3 regions of the Stappia sp. TSB10GB4 genome follow, and region 1 is predicted to be linked to each of the others. Evidence: predicted binding sites of a transcription regulator. Region 1 holds the regulator's gene; each other region holds the start of a gene.
What was found. The regulator PhoB, encoded in region 1, activates phosphate uptake and scavenging genes when phosphate is short. The targets are predictions, from matches to a motif close to TGTCATNNANCTGTCAT.

Region 2: TSB10GB4_RS07675 (pyruvate kinase) is a predicted target of PhoB. The motif match lies at 2,375-2,391, and genes of this name have one in related genera.
Region 3: phnD (phosphate/phosphite/phosphonate ABC transporter substrate-binding protein) is a predicted target of PhoB. The motif match lies at 3,718-3,734, and genes of this name have one in related genera.

The regions. Positions count from the first base shown of each region.
Region 1 is NZ_FYAV01000032.1:46,466-53,684, forward strand. Features, by position in the region: gene argF (ornithine carbamoyltransferase) at 1-568, opposite strand, end outside; gene TSB10GB4_RS05660 (aspartate aminotransferase family protein) at 568-1,767, opposite strand; gene TSB10GB4_RS05665 (GcrA family cell cycle regulator) at 2,256-2,798, shown strand; gene phoB (phosphate regulon transcriptional regulator PhoB) at 2,956-3,654, opposite strand; gene phoU (phosphate signaling complex protein PhoU) at 3,788-4,498, opposite strand; gene pstB (phosphate ABC transporter ATP-binding protein PstB) at 4,591-5,388, opposite strand; gene pstA (phosphate ABC transporter permease PstA) at 5,405-6,757, opposite strand; gene pstC (phosphate ABC transporter permease subunit PstC) at 6,754-7,219, opposite strand, start outside.
Region 2 is NZ_FYAV01000038.1:55,358-62,576, forward strand. Features, by position in the region: gene TSB10GB4_RS07665 (DUF3141 domain-containing protein) at 1-1,545, opposite strand, end outside; gene fabI (enoyl-ACP reductase FabI) at 1,556-2,320, opposite strand; gene TSB10GB4_RS07675 (pyruvate kinase) at 2,499-3,977, shown strand; partial or broken gene TSB10GB4_RS07680 (transposase) at 4,186-4,383, opposite strand; gene TSB10GB4_RS07685 (hypothetical protein) at 4,445-5,032, opposite strand; gene TSB10GB4_RS07690 (transporter substrate-binding domain-containing protein) at 5,072-6,115, opposite strand; gene TSB10GB4_RS07695 (amino acid ABC transporter permease) at 6,212-7,219, opposite strand, start outside.
Region 3 is NZ_FYAV01000041.1:161,568-168,786, reverse strand. Features, by position in the region: gene TSB10GB4_RS09005 (SDR family NAD(P)-dependent oxidoreductase) at 122-934, opposite strand; gene TSB10GB4_RS09000 (phytanoyl-CoA dioxygenase family protein) at 1,071-1,871, opposite strand; gene TSB10GB4_RS08995 (GntR family transcriptional regulator) at 1,900-2,595, opposite strand; gene phnD (phosphate/phosphite/phosphonate ABC transporter substrate-binding protein) at 3,830-4,774, shown strand; gene phnC (phosphonate ABC transporter ATP-binding protein) at 4,874-5,692, shown strand; gene phnE (phosphonate ABC transporter, permease protein PhnE) at 5,696-6,508, shown strand; gene phnE (phosphonate ABC transporter, permease protein PhnE) at 6,510-7,219, shown strand, end outside.

The DNA.
Region 1 (7,219 bases):
GCTCCGACGGGGTGGCGATGTTGAGGGCGAAGTCGAGCTTCGTCGCCGCATGCACCCAGGAGGCCAGAACGTTGTTGCTGTCGCCGGTCCAGGCGACGCTGCGCCCGGCGATCTTGCCCTTCTTCTCCTCGAAGGTCAGCACGTCCGCCATGATCTGGCAGGGATGGGTGCGCTTGGTCAGGCCGTTGATCACCGGGACGGTGGCGTATTCGGCGAGTTCCGTCAGCGCATCATGGTCAAGGATGCGGATCATGATGGCGTCGACATAGCGCGACAGCACGCGCGCGGTGTCGGCGATAGTCTCGCCGCGGCCGAGCTGCATCTCTGCGCCGGTGAGCATCAACGTCTCGCCGCCAAGCTCGCGCATGCCGACATCGAAGGAGATGCGGGTGCGGGTCGAGGGCTGCTCGAACACCATGGCCAGCACGCGGCCGGCGAGCGGCCCGCCGCCGGACACACGCACGGGACCGCGCGCCTGCTTGATGCGGCGGCTGCCGTCGAGGATGAAGCGCAGCTCGCTGGCGTCGACGTCGGTGAGGTCGAGGAAGTGGCGCGGCTGGATGGTCATCACTCTGCCGCTCCCCGTTCGAGCCCGGCTTCCATGGCGCCGGCGGCCCGGTCGATGCGGGCCACGGCCTCCTCGATCTCCGCCTCGGTGATGGTCAGCGGCGGCATGATGCGCAGGACATTGTCGCCCGCGCCCACGGCCAGAACGCCGGCCTCGCGGAAATGCGACAGCAGCTCGGTATTGGTAACCCGGCACTTGAGGCCGAGCATGAGGCCCTTGCCACGGATCTCCTCGAAGATCGCCGGATGGCCGTCGACAACGGCAGCCAGCTTCTGCTTCAGCAGCAGGCCCTTCTTCTGCACGCTCTCAAGGAAGCCGTCGGCCAGCACCACGTCGAGCACCGCATTGCCCACGGCCATGGCCAGCGGATTGCCGCCATAGGTGGTGCCGTGGGTGCCCGGCTTCATGCCGGAGGCCGCTTCCTCGGTCGCAAGGCAGGCGCCGAGCGGGAACCCGCCGCCGATGCCCTTGGCAACCGCCATGATGTCCGGCGTGATGCCGGCCCATTCATGGGCAAAGAGCTTGCCGGTACGCCCGACGCCGGTCTGCACCTCGTCGAGGATCAGCAGGATGCCGTGCTCGTCGCACAGGCGGCGCATCTCGCGCAGGTACTCGGTCGGCACGGGACGTACGCCGCCCTCGCCCTGGATCGGTTCGATCAACAGGCCGGCGGTGGTGTCGCCGATGGCGGCGAGCAGCGCCTCATGGTCGCCGAACGGCACCTGGATGAAGCCCGGCGCCTTGGGGCCGAAGCCTTCCAGATACTTCTCCTGGCCGCCGGCGGCGATGGTCGCCAGCGTGCGGCCATGGAAGGCGCCCTCGAAGGTGATGATGTCGATCCGCTCCGGCTCGCCCTTCGCATAGAAGTAGCGCCGCGCCGTCTTGATCGCGCATTCCAGCGCCTCGGCGCCGGAATTGGTGCAGAACACGCGGTCGGCGAAGGTCGCCTGCGTCAGCTTGCGCGCGAACGTCTCCTGGCCCTCGATGGCATAGACGTTGGACACGTGCCAGAGCTTGTCGGCCTGGTCCTTCAATGCCTTGACGAGACCGGGATGGGAATGGCCGAGCGAGTTGACGGCAATGCCGGCGGCGCAATCGAGAAAGCGTCGGCCATCGGAAGTCTCCAGCCACACACCCTCGCCACGCACGAACTCCAGGTTCGCGCGGCTGTAGGTCTGATAGAGAGATGAGCCTTCCATGTCCTTCCTGCTCCCATTGACCGGTCCCATCGACCGGCGAGATGCCTTGGCGGGCGAACCCGCCCCGAGCCCCGCGCGATGCCTTGCGAACCGCTGCCCTCCCGCTGCCGCAAAGGGCTGCGAAGGATGCGGACGGCGCTCCCGAAAGCAATTATGCCGCCCACGAGAGGCGGCACGGCGAGGAAGCCCCGTTATACACCGCGCGGACGCGGAAAAGTCAACGGAATTGGCGGGCGGCATGCGCACCCGCAACGCGGCCGAAAGCGGCCTTTTCTGGGGAAAACCGGATCAATCCCCAGGTGAATCGCCCCCTCACCTTGAACCGGAAAGCCGGCATATTGTAGCTTCCCAGTCAAGAAATACGACATCTCGTGTATCCGACTCACAATAGCCTCAAAATCCGGCGATGAGCGGGGCGCCCCTTACGGTGTGCCGATAACCTTTTATTAACCAGATGTCGGGGCCCGATCCAACACGGAGTTGAGCGCATGTCCTGGACAAGCGAACGCGTCGACCTTCTCAAGAAGCTCTGGACCGATGGACTGAGCGCCAGCCAGATCGCAGCGGAGCTCGGCGGCGTCACCCGCAATGCGGTGATCGGCAAGGTGCATCGCCTCGGCCTGTCAGGCCGCGCCAAGGCGCCGGCGGCCGCCCAGAAGGCGCGCAGCAAGCCGGCCCGGAGCGGCGCCGAGGAGGCGGCCGCGTCGGCGGCGCAGCAGCAGGGCGGCGGCGCCCCGTCCGCACCGCAGACCATCGGCGCCACCGCGCTGAAGATCGAGGCCGCGCCGGTGGCCGCCCCCGCGCCGGAAGCCAAGCCCGTCGCCGAACTGGTGCCGATCGCCAAGCGGGCAACGATCCTGACGCTGACCGAGCGGACCTGCAAATGGCCGATCGGCGACCCCACCAAGGAAGACTTCTACTTCTGCGGCCACCCGTCGAACCCGGGCGTGCCCTACTGCCCCTATCACTGCCGCATCGCCTATCAGCCGGCGAGCGATCGCCGCCGCGACCGCAACGTCGCCAACGGCTGAGGCAGCGTCCCCCTCCAGGGGGCGGCTCTGACGAGAAAGGCCCGCCAGCGGTTTCCGCGGCGGGCCTTTTCGCGTCTGCATCGGTGGAGCGTCCGCGACGGGGATCGCCGGAGCGCCGTGCCAGGCACTCCGGCTCCTTCCATATCGGTGGCCCGCCTCAGGAGGCGACGGCGAACTGGTCGTTGAAGGCGTAGCCGGCACCACGCACGGTGCGGATCGGGTCCTGCACCTTGCCGCGATTGATCGCCTTGCGCAGGCGGCCGACATGGACGTCGACCGTCCGCTCGTCGACATAGACATCGTGGCCCCAGACCCCGTCGAGCAGTTGTTCGCGCGAGAAGACGCGGCCGGGCGAGGTCATCAGGAATTCAAGCAGTCGGAACTCGGTCGGGCCGAGATGAACCTCGCGGCCGGAGCGGCGCACCCGGTGGGTCTCGCGGTCGAGTTCCAGATCACCGGCGCGCAGCAGCGAGGACACGACCTCGGGCTTTGCCCGGCGCAGCATGGCGCGCACCCGCGCCATCAGCTCGGGGATCGAGAACGGCTTGACCACATAGTCGTCGGCGCCGGTGGCAAGGCCCCGGATGCGCTCCTGCTCCTCGCCGCGGGCGGTGAGCATGATCACCGGCAGGCGCTCGGTCTCGGCGCGCGAGCGCAGACGGCGGCACAGTTCGATGCCGGACAGGCCCGGCAACATCCAGTCGAGAAGCAGCAGGTCCGGCTGGCTTTCGCGCAGCAGCAGGTCGGCCTCGTCGCCGCGCATGCAGGTCTCGACCGTGTAGCCCTCGGCCTCGAGATTGTAGCGCAGCATCATGATGAGAGGCTCTTCGTCCTCCACTATCAGGACCTTCGGCATGATGTTTACCCTTGTCCTATCGACCCGGCCGGAAGGCCTTGGTGCGGCTTTTCACTCGCACCGCCTTGCCGGCTTTCGTTGTCAGCAGCAGCGGGCGATCCGATCGCCCGCGCAAGTCTCGACCGCAGCCGCGTCAGGGCACGATGTCGGTTTCGACGCCGGTCTCGTCGACCTTCTGGCGCTCGTCGGTCGGCAGAACGCCAGTCGACATGTAGATGACGTTCTCGGCGATGTTGGTGGCGTGATCGCCGATCCGCTCGATGTTCTTGGCGCAGAACAGCAGATGGGCGCAGACCGAAATCTGGCGCGGATCCTCCATCATATAGGTGAGGAGTTCGCGGAAGATCGAGGTGTAGAGCGCGTCGACCTCGTCGTCACGGTCGCGCACCGCGGCCGCCGCCTCGCTGTCGCGGCTGGCATAGGCATCCAGCACGTCCTTCAACTGCGCCTGGGCCAGTTCGGTCATGTGCTCGACGCCGAGGGCGAACTTCTTGGAATCGAAGGTCCCCTCGATGGCGATGACGCGCTTGGCGATGTTCTTGGCAAGATCGCCAACGCGCTCCAGGTCGTTGGAGATGCGCATCGCCGAGATGACGTCGCGCAGGTCGCTGGCCACCGGCTGGCGGCGGGCGATGATCAGGATCGCCTGCTCCTCGATCTCGAACTGCAGGACGTCGACCCGCTTGTCCTGGCCGATGACCCGGCGGGCGAGGTCCTTGTCCATGCGCACCAGCGCCGACACGGCATCGCTCAGCATGACCTCGGCAAGGCCACCCATCTCCGACACCCGGCCGGCGATCTCCTTCAGTTCCTCGTCGAAGGAGGATACGGTATGTTCACTCATGTCTCGTCTCCATCCGGGGGCGGCGGTCGCCCCTTCCGGCGGGGTGCGCCGCAAAGGACGCAACCTCCCGCCCGTTCTCGACCAGATCCAGATTAGCCGAAGCGGCCGGTGATGTAGTCCTGGGTGCGCTTGTCCCTGGGATTTGTGAAGATGTCCTTCGTCGCCCCTTCCTCGACGAGATTGCCGAGGTGAAAGAAGGCCGTGCGCTGCGACACGCGGGCGGCCTGCTGCATGGAGTGGGTGACGATGACGATCGTGTAGTTCTCGCGCAACTCGTCGATCAGTTCCTCCACCTTGGCGGTGGCAATGGGATCGAGCGCCGAACAGGGCTCGTCCATCAGGATGACCTCGGGACTGACCGCGATGGCGCGGGCGATGCACAGACGCTGCTGCTGGCCGCCGGACAGGCCGGTGCCCGGCTCGTCGAGGCGGTCCTTGACCTCGTTCCACAGGCCGGCCTTTTGCAGGCTTGACGCAACGATCTCCTCCAGCGCCGCCTTGTTGCGCGCAAGTCCGTGGATGCGCGGCCCATAGGCGATGTTGTCGAAGATCGACTTGGGGAACGGATTCGGCTTCTGGAACACCATGCCGACCTTGGCGCGCAACTGCACCGGATCGACCTTGGGGTCATAGATGTTCTCGCCGTCGATCAGGATCTGCCCCTCGACGCGGCAAATGTCGATCGTGTCGTTCATCCGGTTGAGACAGCGCAGGAAGGTCGACTTGCCGCAGCCCGATGGGCCGATGAAGGCGGTAACGGTCTTTTCCTCGATGCGGATGCTGACATCCTTGATGGCGTGGGTATCGCCATAGAAGACCTGGACCTTCTCTGCTTCGATCTTGGCGTCATTCATGGCGGCGACTTTCTCGGGATTGGTCATTTGGTTCATGGCTTGGAGAGCCCCCTTACCAGCGGCGCTCGAAACGACGGCGCAGGATGATCGCGACGATGTTCATGGTCATCAGAAAGAACAGAAGGACGATAATTCCGCCCCATGCCCGCTCGTAGAAGGCCGGGTCCGCGCGTTTGGCCCACTCGTAGATCTGCGCCGGCATTGCCGAATTGGGATCCAGGAAGCCGGAGGCGATACCACTCGGATAGTTGGAGGCGATGAACCCGACCATGCCAATGAGCAGCAGCGGCGCGGTTTCGCCCAGTGCCTGGGCAAGGCCGATGATCGTGCCGGTCAAGATGCCGGGCATCGCCAGCGGCAGGACGTGGTGAAACACCGACTGCATCTTCGAGGCGCCGACGCCGAGTGCCGCATCGCGGATCGACGGCGGCACCGCTTTCAGCGAAGCGCGGGTCGAGATGATGATGGTCGGCAGGGTCATCAACGTCAGCACCAGGCCGCCGACGATAGGAGCGGACTGCGGCAGATGGGCAAACTGGATGAAGGCCGCAAGGCCGAGAATGCCGAAGACGATGGATGGCACCGCCGCCAGGTTGGAAATGTTGACTTCGATCAGGTCGGTCAAGCGGTTCTTGGGAGCGAACTCCTCAAGGTAGATCGACGCGGCCACGCCGATCGGCAGCGACAGGAACAGCACCACCAGCATCATGTAGAGCGAGCCGAGCATGGACACACCGATGCCCGCCTGCTCCGGCCGGGAGTCGGAAGCATCGGACCCAGTGATGAAGTCCACGTTGAAGCGCTTCTCAACGATGCCCTTGGTCTGCATTTCATCGACCAAGTCGAGATGGGCAGCGTCGAGGTTCCGGTCGTTGACCAGCGCCTCACGGGTGACGCGGCCCTTCAGGTAACCGTCGACGCGGGACGAGGCCAGCAGATCGAATGTTACTGTCTGGCCGATCCTGCCAGGATTGGCGAGGACGAAGCTGCGGATCTGGGCGGCGGCGCCGGACGAAAGCATCTTGCGCAGATCGGCAGGGCGCATGTCGGTGGCGATGCCCGCCCGATCGAGTTCGGCGACGAGCGCCGTATCGATCATCGCGTTGTACCCGGACGTCTTGACGACCGAGGCCTCGGCCTTTTCCACCGCCTCGCGGTCCAGCGTCACCGGAACGGAGATGAAGGTCTGATTGAACGCGGTCAGGCCGTTGCTGAAGATCGCGTAGAGCAGCGCCACAAGGAAGAACAGGCCGATCAGAATGGCAAGGACGCCATAGACCTTAAACCGGCTCTCGGCTGCATTGCGGCGGCGGGTCAGGGCATCCGTCTTGAGCAGCGAGGTTTTCCGGCGGACAGCCTGCCCGGTCTCCTTGCCCGCGGGATAGGTCGTGGCCGTCTCGGTCATTCGTACTGCTCCCGGTATTTGCGCACGATGTAGAGCGCGAAGATGTTCAGCCCCAGCGTGACCACGAAGAGGGTCATGCCGAGCGAGAAGGCGACCAGCGCCTCGGGCGAGGCGAAGTCGGCGTCGCCGGTGAGCTGGCTGACGATCTTGGCGGTGACGGTGGTCATCGCCTCGAAGGGATTGAGGCTGAGCTTGGCAGCGGCGCCGGCGCCGAGCACCACGATCATGGTCTCGCCGATCGCCCGCGAGGCCGCCAGCAGGATGGCACCGACGATACCCGGCAGGGCCGCTGGCAGAATGACCTGCTTGACCGTCTCCGAATGGGTGGCGCCGAGGCCGAGAGAGCCATCGCGCAGGGCCTGCGGTACGGCGTTGATGATGTCATCCGACAACGAACTGACGAAGGGAATGAGCATGATGCCCATGACCAGTCCGGCGGTGATGACCGCCGTGCCGCCGGCC
Region 2 (7,219 bases), on a different contig from region 1:
GTCGTCCAGCCCGTCGCCCAGCGCGCGGATGTCGTCGAGCGTGCGTTCCGCGAAGCCGACGGTGAAGTGGGTGTGCCCGTCCTTCTCGGTCACGTCCTCGATGGTCATCTCGTAGAGGCCGGGGGCCAGGGCCTCGATCGTCTTGAGCGTGGAGGCAACCTCCGTGTGCTCCTTCTTGGCGATCTGCGACGAGACGAAGATGCCGAGATGCCCGACCTGTTCGTGCACCATGTAGACGATGCGCTGGCCGCGGATGCGGATCTCGTTCACATCGGCATAGGTTTCGGCGACCCAGTTCAGCGCCTGTTGCGGCGGGGTGATGTTGTCGCCGTGGCTGGCGAAGACGATGATCGGCGCGCGGATCGCCTTCAGGTCGACCGGGCGTCCCGGCTCGATGCGGGCCTCGTTCTTGACCAGCCGGTTGCCGACGAACAGTTGCTCGACGATCCACTTGATCTCGGCTTCCGTCATCAGGAAGAAGCCGCCCCACCATTTCTCGAACTCGAGGAACGCCTCGTCGCCCTTGTCGATGTCGCGGAAGAGGTCGGTATACTTGCGGAACAGCGTGCGCGCCGGATTGAGAAGCTCGAAATTCTGCACCAGATGCGCGCCGTCGAAGATGCCGCCGCCGAGATCGGACAGGAACATCGGGATCCAGGTGCCGCCCAGCACGCCGGCATTGTAGCGCATCGGGCTCTCGCCCACCTTGCCGGCCCAGGGCGCGACGGGGGCGCCGTTGATGACGATGGGGCCGGTCAGGTCCGGATTGGTGGCGGCCAGCAGCAGCGTCGCCCAGCCGCCCTGGCAATTGCCCGTCACCACGGGCATCGACGCCCTGGGATGGCGGCGCATCACCTCGCGCACGAAGGCGGCCTCCGAGCGGGTGACGTAGGACAGGAACTGCCCGGGCTCCGGCATCCGCCGGAAGGCGACGAAATAGACCGGATGCCCCTTCCGCAGGGCGACCCCGACCTGGCTGTCGGCCTTGAAGCCGCCGATCCCCGGACCGTGGCCGGCCCGCGGGTCGATGATGATATAGGGGCGCCGGGCGTCGTCGATCGTGACGCCGTCGGGCGGCAGGATCTTCAGCAGCATGTAGTTCGACGGATAGGGCAGGTCCCGGCCATCCATGATCACGTCGTAATCGTAGATCAGCACGGGCGGGCAGCCGGCCTCTTCATGCGCCAGAAAGATATCGCCGCGCTTGCGCAGCGTGTCCATGGTCAGGATCGTCCGTTCCCAGGCATCGCGCAGGTATTCTGCATAATCCGTGTGCAGCTTGCCCTCGGCCTGCGCGGCCCGCAGCTTGTCCATCAGCGAGCGGGCGGTCTCGACCGCCGCTTCGGCCCGGCGCGAATGGCCGTCGGCGATCCGCTCCGACTGGCGCGAGGCGGCCGTGGTCAGGACGGTCAAGATGGCCGAACCGGCATCGATCTCGCCGTCGGTGGCGGTCATGGTCTTCTGCATCGCGGAGAAGAGATCGCCCTTGGAGCGCAGAACCTGCGACTGGCGGAAGGGATCGAACAGATCGAAGACATTCGCCATGGGGGTCTCCTCAGGCCGTGATCGAGAAGCCGCCGTCGATGTCGTGGACACCGCCGGTCAGGTTGCGGGCCTCGGGCGAGGCAAGGAAGGCCGCAACGGCCCCCACATCCTCGATCGTCGCCAGGTGATGGATCGGCGCGCGCTCGGAGGCGGCCGCCAGAAGTTCGTCGAAATGGTCGATCCCGCTCGCCGCCCGGGTCTTCAGCGGCCCCGGCGACAGGGCATGCACCCGGATGCCCTTTTCGCCCAGCTCGGCGGCGGCATAGCGGACGGCGCTTTCCAGCGCGGCCTTCACCGGGCCCATCATGTTGTAGTGCCGCACCACGCGGGAGGAGCCGAAGAAGCTGACCGACAGGCAGCAGCCGCCCTCGGGCATCAGCGGCTCGGCCGAACGGATCATGCGCAGGAAGGAATGGACCGACACATCCATCGCCATGGCGAAGCCTTCGGCCGAACAATCCACCACCCGGCCGTGAAGATCCGCCTTGGGCGCGAAGGCGATGGAGTGGACCAGCGTGTCGAGCCGTCCCCAGCGATCCGCGATTGTCCCGAACACCGCTTCGAGCTGGCCGGGCCGGGCCACGTCGAGCGGCAGCATGATCTCGGCCCCGAGGTCCTCCGCGAGAGGGCGGACGAAGCGCTCGGCCTTGTCGTTCAGCCAGGTGACGGCGAGGTCCGCGCCCTGGGCCCTCAGCGCCTGCGCGCAGCCATAGGCTATCGACTGATCGTTGGCGATCCCGACAACCAGCGCCTTGCGGCCACTCAGAGAGAACATTCCCGCCTCCATCTTGCTGACGGTTACAAGTTGCGATGGACAGGAGTCAGATTCATGTCGGATTGGCGACAGATCTACGAAGGCCTGCACTCGCCAGCTCCCGCAAGCAAGGTTCATGCAACCGTCCTTCACACCACCGTCGCACTGCCGTGAGAGGGGAATCCGAAAGGAGTGTTCCGTGCTGCCTGAAGACCTGTCCGCCCTGTCCCGTGAACTGGATGCGCTTGCCGAGGCGATTGCCGAAGACGCGGCGGCGATCGCCGCGCCCTGGCAATCCTGGCTGGAGGGGTCGGACTTTGCCGACAGCGCGAGCAACCTGTCGCACTACCTGGCCCTGCGTCACCGCGACTTGCGCGACCTGCAACAGCGCCTGATGGCCGCCGGCCTGTCGTCGCTGGGCCGGTCGGAAAGCCGCGTGATGCCCACGATGACCGCCATTCGCCGCGTTCTCGCGCTGGCCTGCGCCAGCGAACCGGCGGCCCTGCCGAACGGAGCCGGCGATTTCTTCGCCGGACAGGCGAGGATTGCCGCCCGCGCCAATGCGACCCTCGGCCCCTGCGGCCCCGAAAGCCCGGTGCGCCTGATGGTCACGCTTCCCTCCAGCGCGGCCAAGGCTCCGGAGTTTGCCGCGCACCTGGCGGACCTGGGCGTCGAAGCCGTGCGCATCAACTGCGCCCATGACGACGAGGCCGCTTGGGCCGCCATGATCGCGCATGTCCGCGCCGCCGAGGCCGGAACCGGCAGGCGCATGCGTGTCGTGATGGACCTGCCCGGTCCCAAGATCAGGACCGGCACGCCGCGCAAGGCCAAGGCCACTCCGCGGTTGCATGTCGGCGACCATCTGGCGATCGCGCGCAAGAACAGGATTTCCGACGTGCCCGCCTCTGTCTCCGCCATCGAATGCGAGCTCGACGCCGCCCTCGACGCGACGCGGGTCGGTCACCGCATCCATATCGACGACGGCAAGCTGTCGACGCGGGTGCTCACGGTCGAGGAGTGGGGCGTGCAGGTAGTCGTGGAGGCCGGACCGGGAGAGAAGGGCTACAAGCTGAAGCCCGAGAAGGGCATCAACGTGCCCGATGCCGAACTGGCCGTGCCGGCCCTGACCGACGACGACCGCGCCCTCCTGCCCTTCGTCGCCCGCCATGCCGACGCCATCGACTTTTCCTTCGTCCAGACGCCGCAGGACGTGGCCGACCTGCAGTCGGCCCTTGCGGATCTGCGTCCCGACGACTGGCACAAGCTCGGCCTGATCTTGAAGATCGAAACCCGGCTGGCCCTCAGGAACCTGCCCTCGCTCATGGTCGCCGCCGCCGCGCGGCAACCGGCGGCGGTGATGATCGCCCGCGGCGATCTCGCCGTGGAAGTCGGCTTCGCGCGGGTGGCGGAGATGCAGGAAGAGATCCTCTGGCTGTGCGAGGCGGCCCATCTGCCCGTCGTCTGGGCGACGCAGGTGATGGAGAGCTTTCTCAGGACCGGCGTTCCCTCGCGCGGGGAAATGACGGATGCCGCGATGGCGGTGCGGGCCGAATGCGTGATGTTGAACAAGGGCCCGTTCCTGCTGGACGGGATCCGCATGCTCGACAGCCTGCACCTGCGGATGGGCGAGCACATGGCGAAGAAGTCGCATTTGCTGCGGCCGCTGCGCTCCTGGTGACACCCGGCGACAGCCGGCCAGCGCCCCCCAGGGCAGGCGGCGACGGCGGGACTTTACGCGCCCACCGCAAGATAAACGTCGCGAAATACTCCGTCCTCAGACGTTTTCACGCAGCATACTGATGTAGCTGACCAGAGGAGGCGCCCGGCGGGTCAGATATACAGCGACATGACAGTCTCATGATCAAGTACAAGCACCATCATAGAAGATGCCGTTTCACGGCAAGCGCCCTGTCGAGGCGTAGCCGGCTCTGGGCATTCGGGAAGAGGGGCAGGACATAGGTTCGGCGCCGGATCTACTCGTTGAGGCGATCGAACCTGTTGGTCGACTTCAGGTGCTTGTGGTGCTGGCGCGGCAGCCGAAGGAAGGTGGGAGCCTGTTCGATGTTTTCCTCCGCCCAGGCGGTATCTCACCGCCCCGCGCCCTCCCCTGCGGGCATGCGCGATACGCTTGTCGTGACACTGCTATCAGGGGCAGTCGGCCCGCGGAGGGTTTGCAAAATCGACGAGCCAGGCAGACTGGAGATCGTTTTCCACCGATTCGGGAAACTGGCGGCGCAATTGCGTCACCGCCTCGATCGGTGTCAGACCCTCTTCGATCAAATGCATCGCGGCCACGAGGCCGCTGCGACCTGCGCCATGGTGGCAGCACATGCCGACGGACCCACCAGAGGCGAAGATCGCGGCAAAGGCCGGTGACAGACGGTGCCATGCGCGCAGGAAGGACGCGCCAGGAACCGAGTAATCCAGGATCGGCAAACGGACACCGCGCAGGCCACGGGCGCGCAGCGCGCCCCGCAGCAGTGACATCGCATCCGTTGGCAGTTCATCGGGCTGGGGTAGAATCAACAGCAGCGCCATGCCCGCCGATACGGCATGGTCGAGGGTAACCTCCATTCGCTCAGGAGAGATCAGGGCCTGACCGCGCAAGTCGGTCTCCAATCCGGGAAAGCCCATCGTGATGACTTGACCGCCACGGGGGTGCGGGCAGATCGCGCGCACGGAACTGTCACGATCGTCGGTTTCCGGTGTCTGTAGCATGGCAGGGCCGAACAAGGGCGCGCGCCCCGAAAGCCGGGGCGCGCTGGAGCGGGATCAGCGGATCGGATAGGGATACATCAGGCCGCCATCGGCCGCGGCGGCGTTGGGCGTTTTCGCACGGTTCAGGCCAAAGGGCGTGTCGACGCCGAGGTGACGGTCGAACACCTCGCCATAAGACCCCACCTGCTTGACGATCTGGTACGCCCAGTCAGCAGGCAGGCCCAGCTTCGCGGCCATGTCGGTGGTGGCGCTGTCGGCCCCGAACATGCGCTGCACGGCGGGCGGCTGGTCGGCGAGATCGGCCACGATCGCGTCGATATTGGCCGAGGTGATGCCGTGTTTGTCGGCGTTCAGCATGACCTGAAAGCCCCAGAACAACGCGGCCTCGAAGGCTTGATCGGGGCGAGCCACCAGGGTCAGCGGCTCGTTCGAGATGACCTCGGGCAGGATGACGAAGTCACCCGGGTTCGGCGCAAGCTGGCGGTCCGCCGTCAGGGCGGTCACGTCCGAGGCGTAGACATCGCATTTGCCCGAGAAGAAGGCCTCGAGGCGGGCGGTCTTGTCGGCGATGTTCTCGACCCGGTAGGCCATGCCCTGCGCGCCGAACCAGTCCGCAATGTTGAGAAGCGTGGTCGAGCCGTCCTCGGCGCAGACGCTGGAACCATCGAGCTCCGCCGCGCTGGACACGCCAAGTGACTTGGGAACCATGAAGCCCTGACCGTCGAAGAAGGTCGTCACGACAAAGACCATGCCCTCGTCGGCATCGCGGGTGCCGGTGCGGGTGATGGAGCGCGATGCCATATGCGCCTCGCCAGCGACGATGGTCTTCATCGAATCGGAAAAGCCGATGCCACGGATATCGGCCTTGCCGGCGTCACCCAGGATGGCAGCGGCGGCCATACGGCAGAAATCGACATTGAAGCCCTGGAAGATGCCGGTGCTGTTGGGCACCGAGAAACCGGGGGCGGTCGGGCTGACAAGACAGATCAGGCTGTCTTTGGCCTTGATGTCATTCATGACGGGCTCGGCAAGGGCGGGGGTCGTCGCGGCAACCAGGAGAACAGCGCTGGCGGACATGAGGGTTTTTGCGGCGGACATGGGAAACTCCTGCGATTGAAAGAGGAGAGTATCAGCGTATGCCATTACATGTATACAGGTATATTTCATCAGTTTAATGACAATTCTGACGGGTCCTCAGCGGCTTTTCGCGCCCGCGCTGCGGTGCAATTCGCGACCGACCCAGGACAGGAAAGCACAGGACAGCAGGAACCAGACCCCGACAAAGGCATAGGCTTCCAGCGCAAACTGCCCCCAGCCGGGTTCGCTGAAGGCCATGCGCGCCGTAGCGGTCAGATCATGTATTCCGAGGACCACGACCAGCGACGTATCCTTGTAGGCCCCGATCACCGAGTTGACCAAGGCAGGCAGGCTGCGGGTCAAGGCCTGCGGCAACAGGACAAGCCGCATCGACTGCACCCATGACAGACCCAATGCGGATGCGGCCTCTTGCTGGCCGCCGTGCAAAGATTGCAACCCACCCCGCACATCTTCGGCGAAATAGGATGCGTGGAAGAACACCAGCGCGATCAGCGTGGCCAAGACCGGGCTGATCCGGGTGTCCGGCGGCAAGGTCAGCGGCAGAACGAAGACACCGACGAACAGGACGGTGACCATGGGGAAGCCCCGCATCCCTTCGATGTAGACAATGGCCGCGCGGCGCAGCACCGGCCAGCGGGTCTGGTGGCGCAGAACGGCCAGTACAACCCCCAGCGGAAAGGCCAGCGCGATCGCGATGACCGAGAGGATCAGCAGCACCGGCATACCGTTCCACCGCGACATGTCGACCGGCACAAGCCCGGCGAAGCCGCCACTCATCAACAGGAAGGATGCGGGGATCACCGCGCACCACATCGCCATCAGGGCCGTCGAGCCAAGGCCCCGCAACCGCCCGGTCATCCGAAGGCCGACCGCGACGGAGAGCGCCAGCAGCACGGCGCAGACCACCGCTGGGCGCCAGTGCTCGGCATAGGGATAGGTGCCGAACAACATGAACCGGCTTTTTTCGACATAAAACCGCCAGCAGGCGCCCGACGCCCCGGTGCAATCTGCCATCGGACGCAGCGGAGAGACCGCCGAGAGCAAAGCCCAATCCAGGAGCCCCCAAGCGACAAGCGCCGCAACCGCAGCGCTGACCAGCGAGAC
Region 3 (7,219 bases), on a different contig from region 1:
CCTTTCGGCGAGCCTTGTGAGGGGCGACTGCGCCGCCCCGAAACGGACGGCCGCCGCCATGGTAGAGGGCGGCGGCGGCGTCCGGCAAGCCGGTAAAATCTGCGGCTGCACGGGCGAGCGCCTATGGCGCGACGCAGGTCGCGGTCAGCCCGCCGTCCACCACCAGCTCCTGCGCCGTGATGTAGCGGGCCTCGTCCGAGGCGAGGAACAGCGCCGCATGGGCGGTGTCCCAGGCATCGCCCATGTGCCCCATGGGGCATTGCGCGTCACGCCGGGCGATCATCGCCTCCTCCCCGCCATAGGCGGCGGCGAGCGGCTTGCGGATCATCGGCGTGTTCATCAGCCCCGGCGACACGCAATTGGCGCGGATGCCGAGCGGGGCATATTGCAGGGCGATGTTGCGGGTGAGCCCGACGATCGCCGCCTTGGAGGCCGAATAGGCGGCATAGGGAAAGCCGATATAGCGGGAGGCGGCGATCGAGGCGACGTTGACGATGGCACCGCTTCGCTGGCGCTCCATCACCGGCAGCACATGCTTGCAGGTGAGGAAGACGCTGGTCTGGTTGACGGCGATCACCCGGTTCCAGCTCTCCTCGGAGGCCTCCACCGGCCCGCCGGTTTCCGAGATGCCGACATTGTTGTGCAGGATGTCGATGCGGCCGAAACGGGACAGGCAGGCCTCGACCATCGCCGCGACCTCGGCGGAGGACGAGACGTCGGCCTGCGCCGTTTCGCAGGTGCCGCCCTCCGAGCGGATGATGTCGCGCGTTTCCGCCGCCGCGCGCTCATTGCGGTCGACGGCAAGGATGCGCGCGCCGCTGCGCGCGAAAAGCACCGCCGCCGCCTTGCCGTTGCCCCAGCCTTCGCCCGAAGAGCCGGCGCCGACGACGAGGGCGACCTTGCCGGCCAGTCGGCCAGCCGAACTATCTGTCATGTGGAAACCGTCCGTTGTGCTGCCTTGCAATACGTGCCTTGACGTGAAAAGTCCGGGGCGGGCTCGGCCCGTCCCGGATCGCAAGGAAAGCCGGAGCGGAGGATCGCCGCCGCTCCGGCCGCTCGCGAAGGAGAGGCTATTCCGCCGCCTGGCGCAAGGACTGGGCGTAGCGGGCGAGGGCATCGTCCTCGACCGGCTCGATCGGCGTGAAATCGCGATGGGCGATATAGTCCGGCCGGGTCGGCTTGCGGATCGCATTGGAGACGGTGGAGAGCGTCAGGTAGACGATCTTGCGCGGATAGGGCGTGATGTTGCCCGACGAGCCGTGCACCAGGTTGCCGTGATGGATCAGCAACCCGCCCGCCTTGCCGGTCGGGGCGACGATCCCGCCCTTGGCCGCAAGCTCGGCGACCGTGTCGTTGTCGAGCGTCCACAGCCCGTAGCTGGTGGTCGTCGTGTCGTATTCCGACTTGAGCTGGCCGTGGGTGTGCGAGCCGGCGATCAGCATCAAGGGACCGTTGATCGGCAGCACGTCGTCGAGGAACACGGAGATGTTCATCGCCCGCGGCTCGGGCATGCCGTCATCCTTGTGCCAGGTCGGGAAGTCCTGGTGCCACTGCCAGACGTCGCCGGTGAAGGCGGCCTTCGCATTCACCTTGTACTGGTGCATGTACAGCTCTTCGCCGAAGATCTGGCGCACCGGCTCGATGAGGCGCGGATGGCGGCCGAGCAGGCGGAAGGCCTCGTTGTAGGTGTGGCAGGCGAAGGCCGTGCGCGGGGAGCCGTCCTTCTCGCGCCAGATTTCCTTGCGGTCCTCGTCGAAGATGCCATTGGCGGCGTCCCGCAGCACCTCGACCTCTTCGTGAGAGAAGGCCTCGGGCAGGAACAGGTATCCTTCCCGGTTGAACTCGTCGAGTTGCTCCTGTGTCAGTTTCATGTGGCGTTCCTCCTCTTCGCCACGGCGCTCAGGCCGTGTTCCTCAGCGTTCGCCCGGCGGTGAGACGGGCCTCCGTCTCCCGCCCGGCATTTTCCGCGTGGGCTCTTGCGGCCTCTTCCGCGGCCCTGTCGCCGGCCTCGATCAGGCGGGCGATCTCCCGATGCTGCTCCCACGCCGTCTCGCGGAAGCCGCCGATGTCGAGCACCAGCCGCATCGACCGCGTCATATGCGAGAACTGCGGCTCGAGCGTCTCGGCGATCCGGCGGTTGCCGGACATGACGATGACCTGGTTGTGAAAGGCGACGTCGAGCGAAATCCGCTCGGCGACCGGGGTGTCGCCGTCGAAGCGCTCGGCCTCCTTCAGGATTGCGGCGAGCCGGCGCAACTCCGCCTCAGGGACGGTGCCCTCGGCGACGCGGGCGGCGGCGAGCCCGGCGGCGAGCCCGTCCAGCGCCGCGCGCACCTGGTAGATCTGGCGCAGATGCACCGGATCGATTTCGGTGACCTTCAGCCCCTTGCGGCCGGTCTCCTCGACCAGCCCGTCGCGCTTCAGCAATTGCAGCGCATGGCTGACCGGCTGGCGCGACACGCCGAGCCGTTCGGCGAGCTCCGCCTGGCGGATACGCTCGCCCGGCGCAAGGTCCGCCAGCGCGATGGCCTGTCGCAGCCGGTCGTAGACGCGGTCCACCAGGATCGGGCTCTGGTCGATGAGTTCCATGGACATGCCTTGCTTCCCCCCCCTTGGCGTTCCCCCTTGGCGCCCCCCCTTGGCGCCTCAGTGCTGATGCGGTCGCCAGACCGCACCCGTCATCTCATCTCACGCCGAACGCCCGCCGGGCAACGGTTGCCCGGCAACGGTTACAAGGACTGCCGCGCCGCCGGACGCACCACGGGTAGAGTTCGGGAGGCCCGCATCGGGCACCCGGCGGCGCGGTCCTTGGGGACGGACCTGTCCCTGACACGGCGAAAGGCCGTGTCCTCCGCTGTCGCCGCGGCGGCCGCGCGTCCGGGATCCGCCCTGCCGGCGTGGGGGGCGGCTGGAGCGGAGCCGGACCGGCCGGCGGTCCGGCGATGGGGCCAACGGAGCCCGGTTGCCGGCAGGGCCGGCGAAATGGTTCGACGCTCTGGCTCGGGGCCGGCGCAAGACCGGCGGCGCTGCCGGATCGCGTGGAGCGGCGGGGCCGAAGGGGAGCGACGGTGCCCGCTAAAGGAATTCGGAATTCCAAATTCCGTTGATCTCAACCTGCCGCATCGGCGGTGGCCTGTCAACCAGATCGGAATTCGGAATTCCAAAAATTCGTGCAAGCCGCGTCCTCGGGCCTCCCCCGGCCGCGTCCTCGGGCCTCCCTCGGCCGCGCCCCGGCCGCCCACCTTTCCCTGCGTCATTCCGGGCAAGGCGAAGCCGCGACCCGGACCCGGCGAGCCGAGGCCTGTCGGACGTGCTCCCGAAAGCCCCGTGAGCGCCGCGGCTCCCCGATCCCGCATCTCCGCTTCGCTGCGTGCGAGATGACGCGGGGAGGGGGTGTGCGTCCTCTGCCGCCGCTCTGGAAATGAATAGCCCCCGGCTCTGCGGCTTCGCCTGCGGCCGGGGTGACCTCGGTGTGTGGGACAAGGCTCTCGCCTCCCTCTCGGCCGTCTTTCGCAACGCGGCGAGGAAAGCACGTCGTCCGCCCCGCCCGCAGGATGTCGTCGCGGCGCGGCGCGGGTGCGCCGTCCGGGAAGACGCGGGGATGACGGGGGCGGCGTGCAAGGGGCGGTGAACGCACGCCAGGCGGGTGTTTCGCGGTGCCGGGCGGCGCAACCTGAGGAAAGCTTCGCCGGCTTACAGACTTGACGGGGGTTGCGTTGTCATCCAGCCTTCACACAGGACGCATAACAGACATCCGGTCCCTAATGGATGCAGACCGCGCCCCAGTGGAGGAACGTAGATGACCATGCACCTGACGAAGCTCGCCGGCATGGCGAGCGTTGCCGCCCTGCTTGCCGGCCTGATGGCCGCCACTCCGGCACAGGCCGAGTTCAAGCTCGACAGCCGCTACACCGATGCCGACGGCGACATGATCGCCGACATTCCTTCCGATCCCGCCCAGCAGGTCGACCCCTCGACGCTGATCTTCGCCTATACCCCGGTCGAGGACCCGGCCGTCTATGCCGAGGCCTGGGCCGATTTCCTGGCTCATATGGAGACCGTCACCGGCAAGAAGGTGCAGTTCTTCCCGGTGCAGTCGAACGCCGCCCAGATCGAGGCGATGCGCGCCGGCCGCCTGCATATCGCCGGCTTCAACACCGGCTCCAACCCGCTCGCCGTCGCCTGCGCCGGCTTCCGCCCCTTCACCATGATGGCCAAGGCCGACGGCTCCTTCGGCTACGAGATGGAAATCATCACCTATCCGGGCTCGGGCATCGAGAAGGTCGAGGACATCAAGGGCAAGACGCTGGCCTTCACCTCCGAGACCTCGAATTCCGGCTACAAGGCGCCTTCCGCCCTGCTGCAGGCGGAATACGGCCTCGCCGCCGGCACCGACTACCAGCCCGCCTTCTCCGGCAAGCACGACAACTCGATCCTCGGCGTCGCCAACAAGGACTACCCGGCCGCCGCGATCGCCAATTCCATCATGCACCGCATGATCGAGCGCGAGGTGATCAAGCCGGAGCAGATCGTGACCATCTACAAGTCGCAGACCTTCCCGACCACCGGCTACGGCATCGCCCACAACCTCACGCCGGAACTGCAGGAGAAGATCAAGGAAGGCTTCTTCAGCTTCAAGTGGGAGGGCTCGTCGCTGGAGAAGGAGTTCTCCAAGTCGGGCGAGGCGCAGTTCATCCCGATCACCTTCAAGGACAACTGGTCCGTCATCCGTCAGATCGACGAGGCGAGCGGCGTGTCCTACAACTGCCAGTAAGTCTCTGGCCGGCCGGGCGCGGGGACCTGTCTCCGCGCCCGGCCCCGACATGACCGGCCTCCCGGCCCGACAGACCTGGCCCTCTCCCCGGATCCCCGCATGCTGACAGTCGACGCGCTTACCAAGACCTACAAGACCGGTGACAAGGCGCTGAGATCGGTCGGCTTCACGGTGCCCAAGGGGCAGGTGCTCGGCCTGATCGGCCCGTCCGGCGCCGGCAAGTCGACCCTCATCCGCTGCATCAACCGCCTGGTCGAGCCGACCGAGGGCCGGGTGCTTCTGGGGGACCTCGACATCACCGGCCTGCCCGCCGGCGAACTGCGCCGGGCGCGGCGGCGGATCGGCATGATCTTCCAGGAATACGCCCTGGTGGAGCGGCTGACGGTGATGGAGAACGTGCTGTCCGGCCGGCTCGGCTATGTCGGCTTCTGGCGCTCGTTCCTGCGCCGCTTTCCCGGCGAGGACGTGGAAAAAGCCTTCCGCCTGCTCGACCGGGTCGGTCTGATCGACCATGCCGACAAGCGCGCCGACGCCCTGTCGGGCGGCCAGCGCCAGCGGGTCGGCATCGCCCGCGCGCTCGCCCAGGATCCCGAACTGCTGCTGATCGACGAGCCGACCGCCTCGCTCGACCCCAAGACCTCGCGCCAGATCATGCGGCTGATCGTCGAGATCTGCGCCGAGCAGGACCTGCCGGCGATCATCAACATCCATGACGTGGTGCTGGCCCAGCAGTTCACCCAGCGCATCATCGGCCTGAAGGCCGGCGAGGTCGTGTTCGACGGCGCCCCCGAATTGCTCGACGAAAGCGTGCTCACCCGCATCTATGGCGAGGAGGACTGGACCGCCATGCGCCGCGCGGCGGAGGAGGACCACCATGCCGAGCGCGACGCGGCCGAGCGCATGGCCGGGATGGTCTGAGCCATGACCGCCACCGCCAAGGCCTATCCCCGCCGCTGGCGCCGCCCGGCGACGATGATCCCCGATCCGCGCTGGCGCTACGGGCTCTACGCCGCCATCCTCGTCTATCTGGTGCTGGCCGTCGGCTCGGTCGAGGTCAACTGGATGCGCGTGTGGGACGGGCTCGACCGCGGCTGGCGCTTCGTCCAGGGCTTCCTGCAGCCGGACTTCACCAGCCGCTGGAAGGACATCCGCGCCGGCATGATCGAGAGCCTGACCATGACGGTCACCTCGACAGTGGCCGGCGTGCTGATCTCCGTCCCCATCGGCATCGGCGCGGCGCGCAACATCGCCCCGCGCGCGGTCTATTACGTCTGCCGCGGCATCATCGCCGCGAGCCGCGCCCTGCAGGAGATCATCATTGCCATCCTGCTGGTGGCGATGTTCGGCTTCGGACCCTTTGCCGGCTTCCTGACCCTGTCCTTCGCCACCATCGGCTTCCTGGCGAAGCTGCTGGCCGAGGACATCGAGGACATCGACGAGGCCCAGGCCGAGGCGATCCGGGCCACCGGCGCCTCCTGGTGGCAACTGGTCAACTATGCGGTCCAGCCGCAGGTGATGCCGCGGCTGATCGGCCTGTCGCTTTACCGCTTCGACATCAACTTCCGCGAAAGCGCGGTGATCGGCATCGTCGGCGCCGGCGGCATCGGCGCGACGCTGAACACCGCCATCGACCGCTACGAATATGACAGCGCCGGCGCCATCCTCTTGATCATCATCGTCGTGGTGATGTTCGCGGAATATTCCTCCAGCCATATCCGCAAGTGGGTGCAGTGACATGCCGGTGACGCAAACCGAGAACGGCCCGGTCTGGCGCCTGCGCACCCCGCGCGCCCGTCTTGCCCTGTGGGCCGGCTGGTTCGCCCTGGTCGCCCTCACCGTCTGGTGCTGGCAGGTGATGACGAAGGACACGATCTGGCTCTTCGTCCTCGATGCGCCGCAACAGGCGGCCGACATCGGCTCGCGCATGTTCCCGCCGCGCCTTGCCTATATCGAGCGGCTGCTCTGGCCCTTGTGGGACACGATCAACATGGCGACGCTCGGCACCCTGCTCGGCGTCGTCATCGCCACGCCCATCGCCTTCCTGGCCGCGCGCAACACTTCGCCGAGCCTGCTGATCGCCCGGCCGATCGCGCTGTTCATCATCGTCGCCTCGCGCTCGATCAACTCGCTGATCTGGGCGCTGCTGCTGGTCTCGATCCTCGGCCCCGGCCTGCTCGCCGGCATCATCGCCATCGCCCTGCGCTCCATCGGCTTCGTCGGCAAGCTGCTCTACGAGGCGATCGAGGAGACGGAGGCGAGCCAGATCGAGGCGATCCAGGCGACCGGCGCCGGCGGCGCGCAACTGCTCAACTACGGCTACTGGCCGCAGATCGCGCCCGCCTTCTGGGGCATCTCGGTGTTCCGCTGGGACATCAACATCCGCGAGAGCGCGGTGCTCGGCCTCGTCGGCGCCGGCGGCCTCGGCCTGCAGCTCCAGGCCTCGCT